Linked DNA regions of Aureimonas sp. SA4125. The protein of the gene in region 1 binds, or shares a complex with, the protein of each later gene. Links are inferred from orthologs where the notes say so. Each region holds a gene or a part of one and is shown on either strand. Other genes may lie near its edges.

Region 1 (6,024 bases):
CATCGAGCCGGAACTCGTCGTGCGCGAGGGCAAGACCATCGAACAGATCACCGCGCTGATCGAGGCCGACCGCGAGATCGCGATCCTGGTTCTCGCCTCTGGGGATTCCAGCGAGGGCCCAGGCCCCCTCGTCTCCTCGATCGCCGGCAAGGGCGCTGCCTTCCCGATTCCCGTGACGATCGTGCCGGCCACGCTGACGGACGACGAGATCGAAAGCCTCTGCTGAAGGTTTCGTTCGTTCCTGCGCCCCTTTCGCTGCGATGCCGTCATCGCTAGATAGGGAGGGACGCCCGACCGCTCGCATTTCAGGCGACCGTCGGCAAACAGTCTCATACCCGGCAGGGGCCGTCCGCAGTCTGCGGACGGCGAGCATCCCGAAAGGACGCGCCATGTTCATCCAGACCGAAGTCACGCCGAACCCCGCAACGCTGAAATTCCTGCCGGGCCGGGTCGTCCTGGCGGAGGGAACGGCGGAGTTCGTCAGCCGTGAGGACGCCGCGGAGCGCTCGCCGCTCGCCGCCAGGCTCATGGATGTGCCGGGCGTCACCGCCGTCTTCTTCGGCTACGACTTCGTCACCGTGTCCAAGGACGGGCCGGAATGGCAGCACCTCAAGCCGGCGATCCTCGCCGGGCTGATGGAGCATTTCATGTCGGAGCAGCCGACGATGGCGCAGGCCGGCGCCGTGTCGGACAGCGGCGAGGAGTTCTTCGAAGAGGGCGACGCCGATCTCGTCTCGACCATCAAGGAGCTTCTCGAGACGCGCGTCCGCCCGGCCGTCGCCCAGGATGGGGGAGACATCACCTTTCGCGGATTTCGCGAGGGCACGGTCTACCTCAACATGCGCGGCTCCTGTGCCGGCTGCCCATCGTCGACGGCGACGCTGAAGCATGGCATCCAGAACCTCTTGCGCCACTTCGTTCCGGAGGTCGAATCCGTCGAGGCGGTGTGACCGCTCTCGACTCGTCGCCCGCCAGCCGATAACCGGCTGACATGAGCGATCTTCTCCTGTGCATCGATACCTCGGGCGGGCGCTGCGCGGCGGCGCTGTATGACGGCGGCGGCACGCGGCTTCTCGGCATGGCCGCGCCCGACATCGGCCGCGGCCATGCCGAGGTGCTGATGGGCCTCGTGGCCGACATTCTCGCCGGGGCCGGAGCCACCTACGCGGCCCTCGGCAAGATCGCCGTCGTCGTCGGCCCCGGTTCTTTTACCGGCCTTCGCGTCGGCGTTGCCGCGGCGAAGGGCCTTGCGCTCGCGCTGGCGATACCGCTCGTCGGCGCCTCGACCCTCGAAATCCTTGCCGAACCGCATTGGCACGGGAATGGCGCCGTGCTCGCCGTCAACGACGCCAAGCGGGGCGAGGTCTATGCCGCGCTCTACGGCTTAGGCGGGATCGTGCTGGCAGAACCGCAGGCCGTTCGGCCCGAAAGCCTTGCGGCCCTCGTCGCCACTTCAGCCGGAAGCGGGCCGCTCGTGGCCGTCGGCACCGGCGCTGCCATCGCCCGCGAAATTCTCGCCGGGACGCTTGCCTGCATCGCCAATCCAGAGGGGCTTGTCGACATGGACGCCTTCGCCCGCCTTGCCGCGCCCCGGGCGCCGGAGGGGTCCTTGCGCCTCCTCTATCTCCGCGGTGCCGATGCCAAGCCGTCCGCTCCGACCGGGATCTTGCGCGCCACCGAGCCGTCCGCGGTTTCGTGACCGGCAAGCTTGTCGCAACACCTGTTTGATACGATCTTCGACGAGGACAGCGGGCGCAAAGACCCGCAGGCTGCACGACCGGTTCGGGAAGCAGGGGAGGAAGGGCGATGTACTGGTATCTGCCATGGGTCTGGACGGCCGCCTTCTGGAACGAATGGGCCGGAACCCTGCCGCTGGTCGTCGTGAGGATGCAGCCCGAGGACCTCGATTTCGCCGCCGACATCCACAGTGAAGCCTTCGACCGTTCCTGGTCGGGCGACGAGTTCGCGTCGCTCCTGTCTCAGTCCGGCGGCTTCGGCTTCGTCGCGCGGCGGGTCGGCACGCCGCGGGACGCGCCGGCCGGTTTCGTCCTGGCGCGGCTCGTCGCCGGCGAGGCGGAAATCCTCACCATCGCCGTGTCGCGCAAGTTCAGGGGGCGCGGCATCGGCCGCATGCTGATGGACCAGGTGCTGCAGCACCTGCACCAGGAGAGGGCCGCCTCGCTGTTCCTTGAGGTCGACGAGGAGAACGCCGCCGCGCTCGCCCTGTACAAGCGCCTGCGCTTTGCCGAAGTTGGCCGGCGTCCCGCCTATTACAGCGACGGGAAGGGCCGCAGGACCAGTGCGCTTGTCCTGAAGCGGACGCTTCGGTAAGCATCACGGACATTCCTCTGGCGAGGCCGACCGGCTCCATGCCCTTGCTCAATCCCATCATGCGGCGATTGCGGACGAGGCCCCCGTTCGCTCCACCCAAGTCCGGGGTCTCGCTCGGCATGGATCCGTTCGCTTGATGGCCTGGCTGAGGATTGCCCTCCTCGTCGTCGTGCTGACATTGACGACGCTGGTCCTGTTGCCCCTGCAGGCGCTGGCGATCTGGCTGAAATGGCCGGTCGCCCGCTACCTGCCGCTCGTCTGGCACCGAATCGCCTGTCCCCTGGCGGGACTGAGGGTCATCGTCCATGGCGTGCCGGCCAAGGGCCGCCCGATGCTGGTCGTGGCCAACCACCAGTCCTGGGCCGATATCATCGCGCTCGGCGGCGTGCTGCCGCTCTCCTTCATCGCCAAGTCCGAGGTCCGCTCCTGGCCGGCCTTCGGCCAGCTCGCGCGCCTCCAGCGCACCGTCTTTGTCGCCCGCGACGAGCGCCGGCGCACCGGCGAGCAGGCCGATGCCATTGCCGACCGGCTGAGCCACGGCGACGCGATGGTGCTGTTCGCCGAGGGAACGACTTCTGACGGCAACATGGTGCTGCCATTCAAGACGGCACTGTTCGGGGCCGCACAAGCCGCGCTGAAGCGCTCGGGGGCCGATGCCGTCGTCGTCCAGCCCGTCTCCATCGCCTATGTCCGCGCCCACGGCCTGCCGCTCGGTCGGTTCCACAGGCCGCTGGCCGCCTGGCCGGGCGACGTGACGCTGGGCCCGCATCTGGTCCGCTTTCTGCAGGAGGGGGCGATCGACGTCGAGATCTCGTTCGGAACGCCGATTCCGTTCACGCCCGAGAGCGACCGCAAGGCCGTCGCCCGGGACGCGGAGGTCGAGGTGCGCCGGCTGATGGGGCAGAGTCTCGCCGGACACACTCTCCATGCCGATCCCGCATCTTTGCCCGCAAACGTCAATCACCGCTTGCGTCCGATGCCTGCCGAGCCGATATAGGAGATTGGCAGACAGGTCTTCCAGAAGGGCGCATGACTTCAAGTCACGACGATGGTATCGCGGGGGAAGACAGCACCCCGGCTCTCCGGCCGGTCGCGGCCGAAACCCGCAAGGTCTTCATCAAGACCTATGGCTGCCAGATGAACGTCTACGATTCGCAGCGCATGGGCGACGCCCTGGCCAGCGACGGCTATGCGCCGACGGAGACGATCGAGGATGCCGACCTCATTCTTCTCAACACCTGCCATATTCGCGAGCGGGCTGCTGAGAAGATCTACTCCGAGCTCGGGCGCATCAGCGTCCTGAAGCGTGAGCGCGCGGCCGTCGGCAAGTCGCTGAACGTGGCCGTTGCCGGTTGCGTGGCGCAGGCCGAGGGGCGCGAGATCCTTCACAGGGCGAAGGTCGTCGACCTCGTCATCGGTCCGCAGACCTATCACCGCCTGCCCCAGGCGCTGGCGCGCGTCGCCGGCGGCGAGCGCGTCGTCGACACCGACTACGCCGTCGAAGACAAGTTCGCCCATCTTCCCGCGCCCTTGCCCCGGCAGATCCTCGCCCGTGGCGTCGCCGCCTTCCTGACCGTGCAGGAGGGCTGCGACAAGTTCTGCACCTTCTGTGTCGTCCCCTATACCCGCGGTTCCGAGGTGTCCCGGCCGACGGCCCAGATCATCGACGAAGCCCGGCGCCTTGCCGAGGCCGGCGTGCGCGAGATCACGCTGCTCGGCCAGAACGTCAACGCCTGGTCGGGCGAGGACGGCGGCGGTGCCATCGGACTCGGCGATCTCCTGCGCCGGTTGGCGGACATCCCCGGCATCGCCCGGCTGCGCTACACGACCTCGCATCCGCGCGACATGGGCGACGACCTGATCGAGGCGCACCAGACTCTGCCGGCGCTGATGCCTTACCTGCATCTGCCGGTGCAATCGGGTTCGGACCGCATCCTGAAGGCGATGAACCGCCGCCACAAGGCCGAGGACTATGTCAGCCTCGTCGAGAAAATCCGCCGCAGCCGTCCGGGCATCGCCCTCTCGGGCGACTTCATCGTCGGCTTTCCCGGCGAGACCGAGGAAGATTTCCAGGCGACGCTCGATCTCGTGCGCACCGTCTTCTACGCCTCCGCCTATTCGTTCAAGTATTCGCCGCGCCCGGGAACGCCGGGTGCCGACATGCCGGACCATGTGCCGGAGGCCGTGATGTCGGAGCGGCTGGAGCGGCTGCAGGCGCTTTTGCGCGAACAGAATCTCGCCTTCATGGGCTCGCTCGTCGGCGAGGAGATCGAGGTTCTGATCGAAAAGCCCGGCCGCTATCCCCATCAGCTCGTCGGACGCTCACCCTATCTCCAGCCCGTCGTCCTTCCCCTTTCGGCCGGCGCCATCGGCGACGTCGTCAGGGTCAGGATCGACAGCCTCGTCGCGAATTCGCTGGTGGCCGTGGGGGCCAATCCCCCGGACAGGCAGCCTGTAAGGATGATCGCATGAAGGCCATTCGCGGAGCGGTTCCCTCGTCCGGTGCGTCCGACATGGCGCATATCGTTCTCAGCTACGAGGACAATCGGCTGGCGAGTTCGCTTTTCGGACAGTTCGACGAGCATCTGGCGGTCATCGAGCAGAAGCTCGGCGTCGATGCCCGCACGCGCGGCAACCAGGTCGAGCTCCGGGGTGATCCCATGGCGAGCGAGCAGGCGCGCCGCACGCTCGACCATCTCTACGGCCGCCTCCAGGGCGGCGCCGAGATCCAGAAGTCGGATGTCGAGGGCGCGATCCGCATGGCGATCGCCCAGGACGACCAGCTGGTGCTGCCGACGCTGGAAAAGAAGGGCCGCATGTCGCTGGCGCAGATCTCGACGCGCAAGAAGACCATTCACGCCCGCACATCGACGCAGGACGCCTACATGCGCGCGCTGGAACGGGCCGAGCTGGTGCTCGGCGTCGGCCCGGCCGGCACCGGCAAGACCTATCTCGCCGTCGCCCATGCCGCCATGCTGCTCGAACGCGGCCAGGTCGACCGCATCGTCCTGTCGCGGCCGGCGGTCGAGGCCGGCGAGCGGCTCGGCTTCCTGCCGGGCGATCTGAAGGAGAAGGTCGATCCCTATCTGCGTCCCCTCTACGACGCGCTCTACGACATGATGCCGGCCGAGAAGGTCGAGCGGGCGCTGGCCGCCGGTGCGATCGAGATCGCGCCGCTCGCCTTCATGCGCGGCCGCACGCTGTCCAACTGCTGCGTCATCCTCGACGAGGCGCAGAACACCACGTCGATGCAGATGAAGATGTTCCTGACCCGGCTCGGCGAGAACGCCCGCATGGTCGTCACCGGCGATCCCTCGCAGATCGACCTGCCGCCCGGCCAGAAGTCCGGTCTCGTCGAGGCCATGCGGGTACTCGGCGACATTCCGAACGTCGTGACCGTGCGCTTCGAGTCGAAGGATGTCGTGCGCCATCATCTGGTGCAGGCGATCGTCGAGGCCTACGAAGCCGACAGCACGCGCAGCCGCATCCCCGTTTTGCCCAGCGAACGACAATGAGCCAGCCCGCTACCCAGCCTGCGATCTCGGCCGCTTCAGAGGACGAAGCGCCTTCCGGGCGACCCTATGCCGGTTTGACCCTTGCTCTGGCCATCGAGGACGAGGCCTGGCTGGAGCAGGGGCTCGGGGACCTCGAACTGCTCGTCTTCGATTGCCTGACGGCGACAGCCTTCCATCT
Region 2 (16,533 bases), 400 kb from region 1 along the record:
GACAGCGTACCGTCGATGATGGCGGCGACGGTCGTGATGATCGGCGCCTCGATGCCATGGTCGGCGGCCAGGCGCGCGGCGATGGCGGCGGAATGGACGCCTTCGGCAAGTTTCAGCGAGCCGAGATCCTCGCCGCGCCCGAGCGCCAGGCCATAGGAGAAGTTGCGCGACTGCGCGCCGGAACAGGTGAGAACGAGATCGCCGAGCCCGGAGAGCCCCATCAGCGTTTCCGGCCGGGCGCCCAGTGCCTCGCCGACGCGGCGCAGTTCGACGAAGCCGCGGGTGACGATCGCCGCCCCGGCCGAGGCGCCGAGCCCCGCGCCGGCGACGATGCCGGCGGCGATGGCAAGAACGTTCTTCAGGGCACCGCCCGCCTCGACGCCGACGACGTCGCTCGAGGCGTAGCCGCGAAAACTCTCCGTCGACAGCCGCCGGGCGATGTCGTCGGCCCGCGCCTCGTCGGCAGCCGCGATCGTCACCGCCGTGGGCAGCCCGCGCGCGACGTCGGCGGCAAAGCTCGGTCCGGAGAGGACGGCGAGATCGGCCGGACCGACATGGGCGGCAAGGATGTCGCTGGCAAAACGTCCGGTCCCCCGCTCGATGCCCTTGGCGCAGAGGACGACCGGCACCCCCTCCGCCCTGCCCGCTGCCAGAGCCTCGGCGATGTCGGCAAGATTCTGGGCGGGCACGACGACGAGCACCACGGTGGCACCGCCGAGTGCCAGAGCCATGTCCGTGGTCGCGGCAAGGCTTTCGGGCAGAGGAATGCCGGGAAGATACCGCTCGTTCCGGCCGGTGGCGGCGATCGCCTGCACGGTCGCGGCGTCGCGGGCGTAGAGTACGGTGCTCCGCCCGGCGCGGGATTGGAGCGCGGCCAGCGCCGTGCCCCAGGCGCCGCCGCCGATGACCGCGATCTTGTCAGGCTGGTTCATGGTCGGGCCCTTCCTCAGGCCTTGGCGCCGCGCCGGCCGAAGCCGATGAGGGGCACGGCCGCCTCGTCGAGCGGCCAGCGCGAGCGCACGGGCGCGTCCATGCCGTCGAGCCGTCCGGCCTCGAAACGCTCGAGGCCGGCATAGGCGATCATCGCGGCATTGTCGCCGCAGAGTTTGAGCGGTGGCGCGACGAGGCGCACGCCGGCGGCCAGACAGGCGTCCTCCAGCCGCAGCCGGATCGCCGCATTGGCCGCGACGCCGCCGGCGACCGCCAGAACCTTATCGGCGAGACCCGGATATTCCGCGCCAAAACGCGTGAGCGCACGGGCGATGCGGTCGGCGAGGCTGTCGGCGGCGGCCGCCTGGAAACTCGCGCAGAGATCCGCGACGTCCTGCGCCGTCAGCGGCATCGCCGCCTGCGCCGCCTGGCGCACCGCCGTCTTCAGCCCGGAAAAGGAAAAATCGAGCCTCGCCTCGCCCCGCATCGGCCGCGGCAGGCCGAACCGCCGGGCATCACCGCCGCGCGCAGATTTCTCCACCGCCGCACCGCCCTGTTCGGGCAGGCCGAGGAGTTTTGCGGTCTTGTCGAAGGCCTCGCCCAGCGCGTCGTCGATCGTCGTGCCCCAGCGCTCGTAGTCGCCGAGACCGCGCACGAGAAGGATCTGCGTATGCCCGCCCGAGACGAGCAGCATGAGATAGGGATAGGCGACGCCGTCGGTCAGCCGCGGCGTCAGCGCATGGCCCTCCAGATGATTGACGCCGACGAAGCCAAGGCCCCTGGCCGCCGCGATCGCCTTGCCGGTCATCGCCCCGACGATGAGCCCGCCGACGAGGCCGGGCCCGAGCGTCGCGGCGACGGCGGAGAGATCATCAAGGTTGACGCCGGCATCGCCGAGTGCCGCCTCGACGATGCCCGAGATGGCATCGACATGGGCGCGTGCGGCGATCTCCGGCACGACGCCGCCGAAGGCCGCATGCTCCTCGACCTGGCTGAGAACGACGTTCGACAGAATCTCCGGCCGCCCGTCCGCGCCGCGTCCGACGACGCTTGCCGCCGTCTCGTCGCAGCTGGTCTCGATGCCGAGGATGAGAGGGGACAAGGGGCGGCTCGGGTTTCGCATGCTCCTCCATCGCCCCGACCGGGATGAAATGTCAAAGCCGAAGCCGCGAAATCGGCCGGTCATTGCCGGCTGCCCCCGAAATCCTCTAAGAACGCTGGACGACCCTCGCGAAGACAGGCGGCAAGATGGCACCTATCCGGATCGGCACACGCGGCAGCCAGCTGGCCCTGGCGCAGGCGAGCGAAGTGCGGGCCCGGCTGATGGTCGCGCACGGGCTCGGCGAGGAGGATTTCGAGATCAGCGTGATCTCGACGTCGGGGGACCGCATCCTCGACCGGCCATTGTCGGAAGTCGGCGGCAAGGGGCTCTTCACCAAGGAGATCGAGGAGGCGCTGCTGGATAAGCGCATCGATCTGGCGGTGCATTCCTCCAAGGACATGGCGACGGCCATCCCGGACGGGCTGGTGCTCGCCGCCTTCCTGCCGCGCGAGGACGTGCGCGACGCCTTCATCGGCCGCACGGCGAAGACGATCGCGACCCTGCCGGAGGGGGCCGTCGTCGGCAGCGCCTCGCTCCGGCGCCAGGCACTCCTGAAGCGCATGCGCCCCGACCTCGAACTCGTCATCCTGCGCGGCAATGTCCAGACGCGGCTGCGCAAGCTGGAGGCCGGAGAAGTCGATGCGACGCTTCTCGCCCTCGCCGGCCTCAACCGGATGGGCATGGCGGCGGTCGCGACGGAGATCCTTTCGGCCGAAGACTTCATGCCTGCCCCCGGCCAGGGCGCCATCTGCATCGAGACGCGCGGCGACGACACGGCGACGCTGGCCCTCGTCCACGCGATCGACCATGCCGAGACGACGACGGCCCTCACGGCCGAGCGTGGCTTCCTCGCCGAGCTCGACGGCTCCTGCCGCACGCCCATCGCCGCACATGCGACGCTGGGGGAGGCCGGCGTCCTGCACCTCGCCGGCATGATCCTGACGCCTGACGGCTCGGCCATGCATGCGACGAAGCGCACCGGCGTGATGGGCGAGGCGGCGATGATCGGGCGCCTGGCGGCACAACAGCTGCTCGAGGAAGCCGGCCCCGACTTCTTCGCCAGCTGGAACGCCCCGGCCGATCCCCGCTGACCGCATGGCGCGGATCCTGGTCCTCCGGCCGGCAGCCGACGCAGAGGCAACCGGCCGCGCGATAGAGGCACGCGGGCACGAGGCGCAGATCCTGCCGGCGGAGGAGATCGTCGCGCTTTCATCAGCGCCGCCCCCTGGCCCGTTCGCGGCGATCCTCGTGACCAGTGCCCATGCCGTCCCTGCGCTCGCGGTCTTGCCGCGCGAAGACCTGGCGCCGTTTCTGGCCGTCGGCGCGCGCACCGCATCAGCGCTGCGGGCGGCGGGTTTTGGCGAGATCGCGACCGGCAGCGGCGGCGCCGCCAACCTCGTCGAGCCGGCAGCGCGCCTTGCCGCCACGCGCGGACTGCCGCTTCTCTATGCCGCCGGCCGCGTCAGAACCGATGCCCTCGAGGCAGCGTTCGCCGATCGCGACGTGCCCCTTCGCCTCTGGGAAGCCTACGACATCAGGCCGCTGGACCCGGCGCCGGACGAGATCGCCCAGGCCACCGGCGGCATTTCTCCGGACGCCGTGCTCCTCCTGTCGCGGGGGCAGGTCGCCGCCTATGTCAGGCTCGCCGGGCGCCTGCCGGCCGGTTCTGCACCGCGACTTCTCTGCCTGTCGCCCCGGATTGCCGACGCTTTGCCGGCAAACTTGCGCGGCTGGGCGGAGATTTCTCCCACGATGAGCCTCGCCACGCTGTTCGATCACGTTCTATAACCTACCTAATCCCTGCGGCGCCCGCGCCGAACGCGCGGCATGCCGGTCCGAGAGCTTCAGAAACTGCTCCCGGCCAGAGGCCAGCCGCCGGCGAAGACTGGAAACGGAGTCCTTTTCGATGCGCAATCCTCCGCGGCGTTCGCGACCCCAGAAGCCCGCGACGACGATCGATGCGACTGCCGTGCCCGCGGTCGGGTATCCCGGGCCGTCCTCCGCCGATCCTGCCGATCCGCCGTCTGCATCCCCCGTGAGCGCGCCTGCCATGGGCGATCCGGAGACGAGCCTGGCGGCGAGCGCGAGCGACACAGGCAGTGAAGCGTCGGCGAACCTGCCGGCTGCAGACGCAGCATCGACCGTCGAGGACGAGGTCACGGCACCGGCGAGCGGGCAGGAGGCATTCGCGGCGGAAGAAGGTCTGCAGGGGCCGACCGTCGCCAGCGACAGCGACGTCGACGAGACCATCCTCTCGGCGGCCGAACCCGACTTCATTCGCGACGAGAGCGCCGCGACCAATGGTCCGCCGCAGCCGACGCAGGACTACTCGGCGCCGGCCTCCGCCCATCAGGAGACGCGCAGCGGCGGGATGGGCTCGGCCTTCGGCGGTGCCCTTCTCGGTGCCGCGCTGGCGCTGGCCGGCGCCGGCGCGCTGCAATATGCCGGCGTCCTGCCGAGCGTCGGCCTCGCCGAGGTTGACGAGAACGCCCCGCAATATGCCAGGACCGGCGACGTCCAGCAGGTGTCGAGCGACCTTGGAACGCTTCGCGACGAGGTCGAGCAGTTGCGATCGGTCCAGGCGGCGGGCGGCACCGGTCCGGGCGCCTCGCAGGCAGACCTGACCTCGCTCGGAGACCGGGTCGCCGCGCTCGAACAGCGGGAGCCGCCGCCGGCCCCGACGACCGATCCGGCCGCGCTCGACGCGATCCGCGGTGCCGCCGATGGCGCGCGTGCGGCGGCTGAAACGGCGACGCAGACGGGCGCCGACGCCCGCACGGCCGCCGAGGTCGCCAAGAGCGCGGCCGATGCAGCCAAGACCGCCGCCGACCAGGCGGGCCAGCTCGCCGGCCAGTCGCAGTCGAGCGCCGAGAGCGCCCGGCAGGCGGCGGAGACGGCGCGGCAGACCGGCGAGACGGCGCAGCAGGCCGCCACGACTGCCCAGCAGACGGCGGCCGCGGCGCAGACAAGCGTTGCCGCCACCAACGAGGCCGTCGCCGCGCTGAAGCAGCAGCTGGCCGCGATCGAGGCGGCCAACCAGAAGGCCGGCGCGGCGATCGCGGCGGCCGGGCTGAAGGCGGCCATCGACCGCGGCGGCCCCTTCATGGGCGAACTCGAGGCGTTCGCCACGGCGACCGGCGACGAGGCCGTCGTCGGCGCCCTGCGCGGCTTTGCCGCCGAGGGCGTACCGACGCAGTCGCAGCTTCTGTCCGCTTGGCCCGAGGTCGAGACACGGATCCTCTCCGCCTTGAACCCGGTCGATCCCAATGCCAGCGTCGGCGACCAGATCCTGAGCGGACTGAGCGGCCTCGTCACGACCCGCCCGGTCGGCGCCGCGCCTGCCGGCGTGACCGGACCGAACGCCGCGATCTCGCGCCTGGCTGCCGATGTCGAGGGGAACGACCTTCCGGCCTTCCTCGCCGAATGGGAGGCGCTGCCGCAGCCGGCCAAGGATGTCAGCCAGGAATTCCAGGCACGCGTCGCGGCCCGGGTGAAGGCGGAACAGGTCGTCGGCGAGACCTTGACGAACGCGGTGAAAGCCGTCGGCCAGCCGGCCGGCACGGCAGGGTGAGGAACTGACATGCTGCGTATTCTGGCCTTCCTTCTCGTCGTCCTCGCGCTGGCCCTCGGCTTCGGCTGGCTGCAGGACAATCCCGGCACCATCCAGCTGTCCTGGCAGGGCGTATTGCCGGCGGGCAGCGACAGCCTGACGCTGCAGGTCTGGACCTTCATCGTCCTGCAGCTCGCGCTTCTCTTCCTCGTCGTCCTCACGGTCTGGGTCCTGCGCTCGTTCTTCAAGGCTCCGGACCGGATCGGCCGCTATTTCAGCACGAGGCGCCGCGACAAGGGCTATGGTGCCCTGTCGGCCGGCATCGTTGCCGCCGGTGCGGGCGACGCCGTCCTCGCCCGGCAGATGACGAAGCGGTCGCAGAAGCTCCTGACCGGCCGCCGCGAGCCGCTGGTGCAGTTCCTCGACGCGCAGACGGCCATGATCGAGGGCGATCACGATCGCGCCCGCTCGGCCTTTGAGACCATGGAGCGCGAGCCGGAGACGCGGCTTCTCGCGCTGCGCGGCCTCTTTCTCGAGGCCGAGAGGCTCGGCGACGACGCCGCTGCGCGCGGCTATGCCGAGCGCGCCGTCCGCATCGCCCCGCACGTTCCCTGGGCCGGGGGCGCCGTGCTGGAGGCCAAATCCATCGAGGGCGACTTCGACGGCGCCTTGGCGATCCTCGAGGCGCAGCGCAATGCGCGGCTGATCGAAAAGCAGGAATCGGCGCGACTGCGTGCCGTGCTCCTCACCGCCAAGGCCATGTCGATTGCCGAGCGCGATCCGAACGGCGCCAAGCTCGCCGCGACCGAGGCGCAGAAGCTTGCGCCGGACCTGACACAAGCCGCCGTCACCGCGGCGGAGGCGCTTTTCCGGCTCGGCGACCTGAAGCGCGGCACGAAGATCCTGGAAAAAGCCTGGACCGAATCTCCGCATCCCGATCTCGCGGTCGCCTATGTCCAGGCGCGCCCCGGTGATTCCGTCGCTGACCGGCTGAAGCGGGCGAAGGTCCTGCAGGACCTCCGGCCGACCCATGTCGAATCCTCGCTCGTCGTCGCCCATGCCGCGCTCGACGCGCGCGACTTCACCCTCGCCCGTTCGGAAGCGCTGAATGCCAGCCGCATGGAGCCGCGCGAAGGCGTGTTTCTCCTTCTGGCCGACATCGAGGAGGCCGAGACCGGCTCCGTCGGCAAGGTCCGCGAATGGCTCGGCCGGGCCATCCGCGCGCCCCGCGATCCCGCCTGGACCGCCGACGGCTACGTCTCGGAGAAATGGGCGCCGGTCTCCCCCGTCACCGGGCGCCTCGACGCCTTCCGCTGGAAGACACCGGGCCAGCGCATCGACGCGCAGGGCATGGTCATCGAGGCGCCGGCGGATACGGTCGAGGCGATCGGTCCAGCTTCCCCCGGCGTTGGCGAGGCGCCGCGCGAGATATCACCCGCGGCCGCCAGCGTCCCGGCTCCCGCCGCAGTAGTCTCCATACCGGCAGAGGCAGAGGCACCACCGCCTGGCCCGCCCGCTGCCAATGGCTGGACGGACCAGGAACCCGAGGTCGAGACCATTCCGCCGGGCCATTCGCCGAAGGCGCCCGGCGAAAGTCGCCTGCGACTGTTTTGATTTTTTCCGGACGCGCACGATTGGTCTTGGTCATGCCGCTGAGTTTGCGGCATGATCGCAGCTGTTGCACTGCAGCAGCACAACATGGATGGGAAGGTGCCCTCCAAAGGTGGACGACGGCTGATGTTTCAGGCCTTTCGTGATTTTCTGACCTCGATCAGCGAAACACCTGATCGCGCGCGCGCCGATGATCCGCGCGTCGCCGCTGCCGCCTTGCTCTATCATGTGAGCGCGGCCGACGGCATCGTCAGCGAGGCGGAGCTCGAAAGCCTCAAGGCCTCGCTTGCGCACGAGTTCGGCCTCGACGCGGATGCGGCCGACGAGTTGCTCGATGCCGGCCGGGAGGCCGACCAGGATGCCGTCGACCTCTATCGTTTCACCAGCGTCCTCCTCCAGAGCCTCGACGAGGCGGCCCGCATCCGCTTCGTCGAGCTGCTCTGGGAAATCACCTATGCCGATGGCGACGTGCACGAGCTCGAGGACAACACCATCTGGCGTGTCGCCGATCTGCTCGGCGTGTCGACGCGCGACCGTATGTTGATGAAGCAGGAAGCCGCGTCGCGGCACGTGCGCAACGGCGGTGAGTGAAGGCAGCCCTTTGGAACGGCAGGACAGCGAGAGCACCGGCGGCATCGGCGCACAGCATCGCCGCTACAGTCTCGAGGGAGCGAGCGATCCCCGTCCGGTGCTGGTCGTGCTCCATCAGGAGACCTCGACGCCCGGCCGTGTCGGCCAGGTGCTCGCCGCCCACGGCGTCGCGGTGGACATCCGCCGTCCGGTGATCGGCGACCCTCTGCCGGAGACGCTCGACGACCACCGCGGCGCCATCGTGTTCGGCGGCCCGCCGAGCGCCAACGATCCGGACGAGCATCTTCGCCGCGAAGTCGACTGGATGGCCGTTCCTCTGGCGGAAAACCGCCCCTTCCTCGGCATCTGCCTTGGCGCGCAGATGCTGGTGAAACATCTCGGCGGTACCGTCGCCCCGCATCCGGAGGGCCTTGTCGAGGTTGGCTACTATCCGCTGCAGGCGACGACCGAGGGGCGTATGCTCGTGCCGCAATGGCCCGAAATGGTCTACCAGTGGCACCGCGAGGGATTCACCCTGCCGCACGGCGCTATCAGGCTTGCCACCGGCGAGCGTTTCGAGAACCAGGCCATCCGCTACGGCGACCACGCCTACGGCGTCCAGTTCCACGCCGAGCTGACGCTGGCCATGCTGCATCGCTGGACCACCCATGGCCACGAGCGCACCCTTCTCCCCGGCGCCCAGAAGCGCCGCGACCATTTCGACGGCCGCGCCGTCTACGACGCGCCGGTGAAGCGCTGGCTGGAACAGTTTCTGGGACTGGTGTTTGGCGAGCCGGCCTGAAGGGACTGCAATGTCGGCCTGCCTGACCGACGAGGCCCGAACACGTGACCGCTTGCCTTCCCCGATCGCATCGGGGCGCCGGGATCAGGCGGCGACGGCCGAGCCGGCCTCAGGCAGGTAGCGCTTCTCGAAATCCCTCGCGGTCATCGGACGACCGAAAAAGTATCCCTGGCCCTCCGTCGCATAGGAGGTCATGTAGCGGGCCTGCGCCTCGGTCTCGATGCCTTCCGCGATGACCTCGAGCCCGCAGCCCTGCGCCATCCGGGCGATCGCGTCGACGATCGCCTGGTCCCGAAGGTCACTGTCGACGTTCCGGATGAAGGAACGGTCGACCTTCAGGCGGTCGATGTCGATCCGCTTCAGCATCGTCAGCGAAGCAAAGCCCGTCCCGAAATCGTCGAAGGCGATCTTCACGCCGAGCTTTCGCAGGTTCGTCAGATGGCCGAGGGTCATGCCCTCATTCTGCAGCACGATGTTCTCCGTCACCTCGATCTCGAGCGCGTCGGCGGAAAGGCCGGTTTCCCGGAGAGCCGTCGCCACGACCTCGACGAAATCCGGCGCCCTGAGTTGCGCGGGGAAGAGATTGACGCCGATCCGTAGATCGCCGAGACCGGCCGCCCGCCAGGCGGCGGCCTGACGGCAGGCGGTGGTGAGGATCCAGGTTCCCACGGGAACCGCGATCGCGCTGCTCTCGAGGACGTGAAGGAAGGCGCCGGGGGCCAGAACACCGCGATAGGGATAGTTCCAGCGCAGCAGCGCCTCCGCGCCGACGAGCGCGCCGTCCGACAACCGGACCTGTGGCTGATAGTAGAGCTCGAAGTTCCTTGCCTCCCAGGCGTCCCGAAGTTCCGAGGTCAGGTCGCTCCGTTCGATCGCCGCCTGGCGCAGTTCCCGCGTGAACAGTCGCACCCGGCCTCGACCGTTCGACTTCGCATCGTAGAGCGCCAGATCGGCGTTTTCGAGGATCTGCGTCGTATCGACATGCCGGTCCGTGGAGAGAATGGCGCCGATGCTCGCGGATACGTGGACAACATGGCCGGTTACATGGATCGGTTGCTCGAGGGCGGTGATGATCCGGTGACCCAAGGCATCGGCACGAAGAGGATCGGCGCCATCGCGGGTGAGGACGACAAATTCGTCACCGCCGAGACGTGCCGCCACGTGACACGTCTCGATGGTGGCTCGCAGGCGCTCGGATACGATGCGCAGAACCTCGTCGCCGCCGTGATGGCCCAGCGCGTCGTTGACACCCTTGAAGCCGTCGAGGTCCATCATGAGGACGGCAAAGCCTGGGCCTCCTTCCGAGGCTGCCTTCACGCTCTCGGAGAGCAGGTCGAGAAAACGGGTCCGGTTCGCAAGCCCCGTCAGATGATCGGAGAAGGCCAGGGTGCGGATCTTTTCCTCGCTGCTCAGCCGCTCGCGCTGGTCGCGGAAGGCAAGGACGGTCTGCGAGCGATGTCCCAGCCGGACCGCGCTGCGGATCACCCGCACCGGGACCAGCTCACCATCGGCATTGACCAATCTGGCTTCGACCTCCTCCCGCTCCGGAAGAGAGGCGATGTCGAGCGCGGGGATCAGCGATTTCAGGCTGCATGTTGCGAGGTCCTTGCGCCGCCGACCGCTCATCCTCTCCAGGCTCTCGTTGGCAGTCACGATGATGTCGCCATCGCAGATCGCAAGCCCTTCAAGACCGAGATTGGCCAGCTCTCCCAGTCGAAGCCGTTCCCGGCGGAGGGTGGCCTGGGCATGCAGCGTGAACCACAGGCCGAGAAGCGCGACCGCGAAAAGCCCCGCACAGACGATGGCGACGATCGGCGCCAGAACCTCGGGCGGCAGCGTGAGCGCGGGAAACGGCACCCTCGGATCGTAGGTGAGCCGAAGCGACGCCATGCCGCAAAGGTGCAGGACAGCAATGGACAGGAGCAGCATCGGTGCGCCGAGAAGCCGAACCTGCCTGTTTCTCTCTCCCGCCAGGGACAGGGACAGCGCAAACAGCGGCAGACTGCCGATGACCGAGGCGGCAACCAGGACATGGTCATAGGCAACGGTCCCCCGCACGACGTAGGCGAACTGACCGACATAATGCAGGGCCACGATGCCCAGCCCGAGCACCAGGCCGCCCAGAAGACGACGGGACCGCTTACGCTGGCCGAACGCGATCGCTATTGCGAAACCGATGCCGAGAATGCCGAGAAGCAGCGAAACCGCCGTCATTACCGGCTCGAAACCGGCGGGCATGCCGGGGGAGAAGGCGAGCAGGGCGATCATATGGGTCGCCCAGGCCGTGCAGCCCGCAGCGACAACGCCCGTCGCTGTGAGAACCGCGCGCCGTCGACCCGAGGATTTGGCGGCATGCTTGGCGACCGAGAAGGACCCGAACACACCGATGACGCAGACGGCGGCGGCAGCGAGCAAGAGCCAGCCGTCATGGGCATCTTGAATGCACGTTAAGAGTGTCTGCATCGGGGTCTCCCGATGCGCACAGTCCACCAAGCTTGTTAAAAGCCGGTATTCCAGCAGGAACAAATTTGTGGCTGCCTAATAACCGGCGGGGCCGGCTCATCGCGCCTCCCATGCCTCATCATCTCCCCATGGACGACAGCATCACCACGATCGGCTTCGACGCCGACGACACGCTCTGGCAGAGCGAACAGTTCTACAAACTGACAGAGGAGCGCTTCGCAGGGCTCCTGGCGGAGCATGCCGACGGGGCGGACATCTCGGTGCGGCTGCTCCAGGCCGAGCGCCGCAACCTGGCGCTCTATGGTTTCGGCATCAAGGGCTTCACCCTGTCGATGATCGAGACGGCGCTGGAACTGACGAAGAACGAAGCGCCCGGCACGCTGATGCGCGAGATCCTCGACATCGGCCGGGAGATGCTCGCCCATCCCGTCGAGACATTGCCGGGCGTGGTGCCGACGCTGGAAGCCCTCGGGCCCCGCTTCCGTCTCGTCCTCATCACCAAGGGCGATCTCTTCGACCAGGAACGCAAGCTCGCCGCCTCCGGCCTCGGCGAGTTGTTCGAGGCGGTCGAAATCGTCAGCGACAAGACACAGGCCGTCTACGAGGGGGTGTTTTCCCGGCATGGGGACGGGCCGGGCCGGGCGATGATGGTCGGCAATTCGCTGAAGTCGGACATCTTGCCGGCGATCGCCGCCGGCAGCACCGGCGTCTTCATACCGCATGATCTCACCTGGGTGCATGAGCACGCCGAGGCCCCGGAAAGCGATCCGCGCTTCTTCCGCCTCGAACGTTTTTCCGATCTTCTCGGCCTCGTCGACGATCTCGCCTGAGCCGGGGGCGCGGAGTGGCTATTCCCGTCCGCGCAGATGCTTGGCCTTGCGCAGGTCCGGAAAGAGCTTTGCCCAGAGCGCGGCGATGCCCATCGTCGCCATGCCGCCGACCACCACGGCCGGCACCGCGCCGATCCAGAAGGCCATGACGCCGGCGCGGAATTCGCCAAGCTCGTTCGACGCGCCGACGAAGACCATGTTGACGGCATTCACCCGCCCGCGCACCTCGTCCGGCGTCCAGAGTTGCAAGAGCGTCTCGCGGACATAGACGGAGATCATGTCGGACGCCCCCATGAGCGCCAGTGCTACGACCGAAAGCCAGGGCCAGGTCGACAGGCCGAAGACGACGGTGAACGCGCCGAAGAGCGCGACGAAGGCGAACATCACGAGGCCGGCATTGTTCTGAACGGGGTGGCGGGTGAGGTAGATCACCATGAGGATCGCGCCGATGCCGGGAGCCGCTCGCAGCATGCCGAGCCCCCAGGGCCCGACGTCGAGGACGTCGCGGGCATAGATCGGCATGAGGGCGACGGCGCCGCCGAGGAGGACGGCGAAGAGGTCGAGCGAGATGGCGCCGAGCACCACCTTCTCGTGCCAGATGAAGCGGAAGCCGGCAACGACGGTCTCCATCGTCGCCGGCTCGTTGGCCGCGGCCCGCGGCAGCTTGCGCATCGACAGGATGAGGGCGGCCGAGGCGAGAAACATCACCAGCGCCACCCAGTAGGCGGCATGGGCGGACAGCCCGTAGAGGAGGCCGCCCGCGACCGGGCCGACGATCGAGGCGATCTGCCAGGCCGAGGAGTTCCACGCGATCGCCTCGGGCAGTTCCTCGCGCGGGACGAGATTGACGACGAGCGCCTGGCTCGCCGGCCCGAAGAAGGCGCGGGCGATGCCGAAACCGACGAGGACGGCGAAGACCGGCAGCGGCGAGGAGAGGCCCTCATAGGTCATCGCCAGCAGCACCGCGGCGCCGACGGCCTCCATGCCGATCGACACGCCCATGATCTTGCGCCTGGAATAGCGGTCGGCGACCGAGCCGGTGACGAGCACCAGGAGCAATGCGGGCAGGAACTGACAGAGACCGACGAGGCCGAGATCGAGCGGATCGCGCGTCAGGTCGTAGATCTGCCAGCCGACCGAGACGGCGACGATCTGCACGGCAAAGGAAGTGCCGAGGCGGGCGAGCCAGTAGCGCAGATACTGTCCGTTGCGAAACACGGCGAAACGGTCATGCGACACAGGTTTGTCCGAGGCCCCCGGTGCTGCCGGCGTCCCGCTCTCGTCCTCGATGCTCACGGCTTGCTTTCCGGGGATGTGCTTGTTCGCCCGTGCCTAGCGAGGTTTCCCGGCTCGCGCCAGAGGCAGGCGGCAAAAGCCAGGCGCATTCCGACCTCGCCTGTCGGGCTTATCGAAGCTCGGCACAGAACGAGCCGAGTTTCCGAAGAGAGGCATCGCTGCTCGAGCGGAATCTCGCTGATCACGCGCGCACGGCCGCCTCCAGAACCGATGACGACAGTTTGCCGCGCGGCGCCTGCAACCACGAGCGCTAACGGCCGTTACGCTCCTGCTCCGATCGCCGGAGATGACGTTTTCCAAGGACCCGCAGATGATCCTCTCTTTACGCCGCCGCATCTCTCACCCGACGCCGATCTGGCCGACGCTGGCAACGGCGGCCGCCATGCTGATGGTTGGCGCAATGGTCTTCGCTTAGGTCGGTCGATGAGCGGGCAGCATCTGAGCGACAAGGCCATCTCGATTCTCGTCTTGGCCGCCTACCATTCCCTGTCCAGCGGAGAGACGGTCGGGCAGATCGTGCTGGACGATGGGCACGGCCACACGGCCGATGCCGATGGCCTGGGAGAGCTGCATGCCGAGGGATTGCTCGAAGTCAACGGCACCCGCGGCCGGCTGACGGAGGCGGGGTCGGAGGAGCTCCAGATCATCATAGACGCCATACGGGCCTCACAGACCTGATGGCGGTGGGTTTCAGGCCGCTTCCGGCCAGTCCACCCATTGTACCGACCCACAGCGACGCCGATGGCAGACAGGCCACCGCAAACGCTTGAGCTTGAAGTGGCACAATAATCGGCGGCACAATAATCGGCGGGATGAGCGACTGGTGGAGCTGAGCGGGATCGAACCGCTGACCTCGTCATTGCGAACGACGCGCTCTCCCAACTGAGCTACAGCCCCATTCACCAGTGGGCGGGATTTAGAGGCAGGGGCGGGAACTGTCAAGCACGGCGCGAAGCCCGCTGGCCGCGAAACCAGCGGGGGCGGGCCTTCGGCCTCGGTCCCTGCCAGCGCACGGGATCGCCGCAACGTCGGCAGTGAGGCCTTCGTTGGCGCCGATGCCGAAAGGCCGTGGCAACCACGCTGGCAGCCGGACGCCCGACAGGGCCGGCTGCGCCTTGCGCAGGGGCTTTCCGGTCTTTACATGGGAACCGATCTCATGAAGGTTTTTCCATGCTGGCTGTCCTGCAAGTCGTTCTCCTCATCCTCGATATGCTGTGGTGGCTGATCATCCTGTCGGCGATCCTGTCATGGCTCTACGCCTTCAACATCATCAATCCCGGCAATCAGTTCGTCGACCAGGTCGGCCGATTCTTCTACCGCGCGACAGAGCCGCTCTACCGGCCGATCCGCCGTGTCCTGCCCGATCTCGGCGGCATCGACCTGTCGCCGCTCGTCGTGCTGCTCGGCATCTTCTTCCTGCAGCAGCTCATCGTCCTCTATATCGCTCCGGCGGTGATCCGGGCCGGGATCTGAGCGAGCCCGGCTTCGCCGAGCTTTCCGAGAACGGCCTCTGCCTGCGTGTGCGTCTGACGCCAAAATCCTCCGCCGACCGCATCGACGGCGCGGGAACTGCGCCAGACGGGCGCCCGGTGCTGCTTGTCCGCGTGCGCGCCTTGCCGGAAAACGGCGCCGCCAACGCCGCGCTGCTGGCGGTTCTGGCCAAGGCGCTGAAGCTGCCGAAGTCGACCCTGATCCTCGACAGCGGCGGCAAGGGCCGCGTCAAGAGCGTGCGCGCCGCCGGCGACCATGCCGGCCTGCGCCAGGCGCTGGATCGCTTGTCCGTCTCTCTCGGTTCTGCGGTCGACTAGCCCCGTCTGGGCGCAGGACAGCGAGGGCCAGCCCGGCTGCGCCGTCGCCTCTGTCGACGCTCTCGCCAGCACGGACGCCAATGCCCCTTGCCCGCGACACCGCCGACGCCTCCGTGCAGCGCTTTCGCTACGGCATGCAAAGGCCCTTCGAGGCCGGCCGCACAGGGTAGCGGCCGAGCCCGGCCAGCGGCACCGAGGAAGGCCGCCGGCGTTTTCGGGGTCCGTTTGCCCGGCTTACAGATCAGCCATGGCGCCCCTGATCAGGCCTTGCCGGCCTTGTAGGCGGCTTCCCGGTCGATCGCCTCGGTGATCAGGCGCTTGGCCATGGCGGAGTCGCCCCAGTCGCCGATCTTCACCCACTTGCCGGGTTCGAGATCCTTGTAGTGCTCGAAGAAGTGCGCGATCTGCTCGAGCGTGATGGCCGGCAGGTCGCTGTATTCGGTGATGTTCTCGTAGCGGCGCGTGAGCTTGGGCGACGGCACGGCGAGGATCTTCTCGTCCTGGCCGCTATTGTCTTCCATCACCAGGACGCCGATCGGCCGGCAGTTGATGACGCAGCCGGGAAACAAGGGCCGTGTGTTGCAGACGAGGACGTCGATCGGGTCGCCATCGTCGGACAGGGTGTGCGGAACGAAGCCGTAATTGCCGGGATAGGTCATCGGCGTATAGAGGAAGCGGTCGACGAACAGAGCGCCGGCTTCCTTGTCCATCTCGTACTTGATCGGATGGCCGCCAACCGGGCATTCGATGATGACGTTGATGTCTTCGGGCGGGTTCTTGCCGCGGGGGATCGCGTCGATGCGCATGGCGTGCCTCTTTTGTGAAATTTCCTCGCGTCCTTAGCGGGACGGCAGACGCGAGGCAACTCGCGACGCCGCCGCCGACCGCCGTGGCCGGCAGGGTCGCCCCCCTTTGGCAAGGCGAAGTCGCCTCGCTGCGCCGGGCTCCAGCCCTGCGGTCCCGCAGCGCCCGGCGTCCGGCCGACGGCTTCTGTCGCGAACGGGCACGATATGCCAGCCTGCCCCGGCTATCCTGATGCGTATCGTCCATCACGGATCGGACCTTCCGGAGACGTCTTGCGCATGATCAGCATCTTCGAGCTCTTCAAGATCGGCATCGGACCCTCGTCCTCGCACACCGTCGGGCCGATGAAGGCGGCGCTCGCCTTTGCCCGGGGTGCCGCCGCTCTCGCTGATCCCGATTGCCGCCTGCAGGTCGTCCTCTACGGCTCGCTCGCCTGGACGGGAAAGGGCCACGGAACGGACAAGGCGGTGATCCTCGGCCTTGCCGGGATGAGCCCCGATACCATCGACCCGGACGAAGCGGATGCGATGCTCGCGGTCCTCTCCGACAAGCGTCGCCTGCCCTTCGCGGGACTGGCTCCGCTTGCCTTCGACGAGACGACCGACATCGTCTTCGACGGCGTCGCCGCGACGCCCCAGCATCCGAACACGCTCGCCTTCTCGCTCGTCTCCGGCGACGGCGCGGTGATCGTCGAAGAGCGCTGGTGCTCTGTCGGCGGGGGTTTCATCGTCCGCGAGGAGGAGGTCGGAAGCGTCTCCGGCGAGCAG

The links.
Region 2: the proteins of tsaB (region 1) and tsaD are in contact, whole or in part, in a solved structure (PDB 4WQ4), measured with the Escherichia coli proteins. The link is inferred for Aureimonas sp. SA4125 from one-to-one orthologs.

What each region holds. Positions count from the first base shown.
Region 1 is NZ_AP025032.1:4,880,064-4,886,087, forward strand. The notes cover bases 14-2,845. They hold tsaB (tRNA (adenosine(37)-N6)-threonylcarbamoyltransferase complex dimerization subunit type 1 TsaB), read left to right. Parts: upstream 14-991; coding sequence 992-1,699; downstream 1,700-2,845. Other genes in these bases: Sa4125_RS23065 (universal stress protein), read left to right, coding at 14-226; Sa4125_RS23070 (NifU family protein), read left to right, coding at 390-950; rimI (ribosomal protein S18-alanine N-acetyltransferase), read left to right, coding at 1,888-2,331; Sa4125_RS23085 (lysophospholipid acyltransferase family protein), read left to right, coding at 2,465-2,845. Also shown: more of Sa4125_RS23065, read left to right, coding at 1-13; more of Sa4125_RS23085, read left to right, coding at 2,846-3,328; tRNA (N6-isopentenyl adenosine(37)-C2)-methylthiotransferase MiaB, read left to right, coding at 3,361-4,803; Sa4125_RS23095 (PhoH family protein), read left to right, coding at 4,800-5,846; rRNA maturation RNase YbeY, read left to right, coding at 5,843-6,024. UniProt on the Escherichia coli protein: Required for the formation of a threonylcarbamoyl group on adenosine at position 37 (t(6)A37) in tRNAs that read codons beginning with adenine.
Region 2 is NZ_AP025032.1:4,478,580-4,495,112, forward strand. The notes cover bases 1-2,858. They hold tsaD (tRNA (adenosine(37)-N6)-threonylcarbamoyltransferase complex transferase subunit TsaD), read right to left. Parts: upstream 2,054-2,858; coding sequence 947-2,053; downstream 1-946. Other genes in these bases: Sa4125_RS21170 (NAD(P)H-dependent glycerol-3-phosphate dehydrogenase), read right to left, coding at 1-932; hemC (hydroxymethylbilane synthase), read left to right, coding at 2,179-2,858. In the rest of the region: more of hemC, read left to right, coding at 2,859-3,123; Sa4125_RS21185 (uroporphyrinogen-III synthase), read left to right, coding at 3,128-3,820; Sa4125_RS21190 (hypothetical protein), read left to right, coding at 4,068-5,603; Sa4125_RS21195 (heme biosynthesis HemY N-terminal domain-containing protein), read left to right, coding at 5,613-7,196; Sa4125_RS21200 (TerB family tellurite resistance protein), read left to right, coding at 7,248-7,784; Sa4125_RS21205 (glutamine amidotransferase), read left to right, coding at 7,828-8,565; Sa4125_RS21210 (EAL domain-containing protein), read right to left, coding at 8,650-11,028; Sa4125_RS21215 (HAD family hydrolase), read left to right, coding at 11,157-11,858; Sa4125_RS21220 (MFS transporter), read right to left, coding at 11,877-13,097; Sa4125_RS24255 (hypothetical protein), read left to right, coding at 13,441-13,569; Sa4125_RS21225 (hypothetical protein), read left to right, coding at 13,578-13,832; Sa4125_RS21235 (YggT family protein), read left to right, coding at 14,325-14,627; Sa4125_RS21240 (DUF167 family protein), read left to right, coding at 14,675-14,962; ppa (inorganic diphosphatase), read right to left, coding at 15,223-15,768; Sa4125_RS21250 (L-serine ammonia-lyase), read left to right, coding at 16,045-16,533.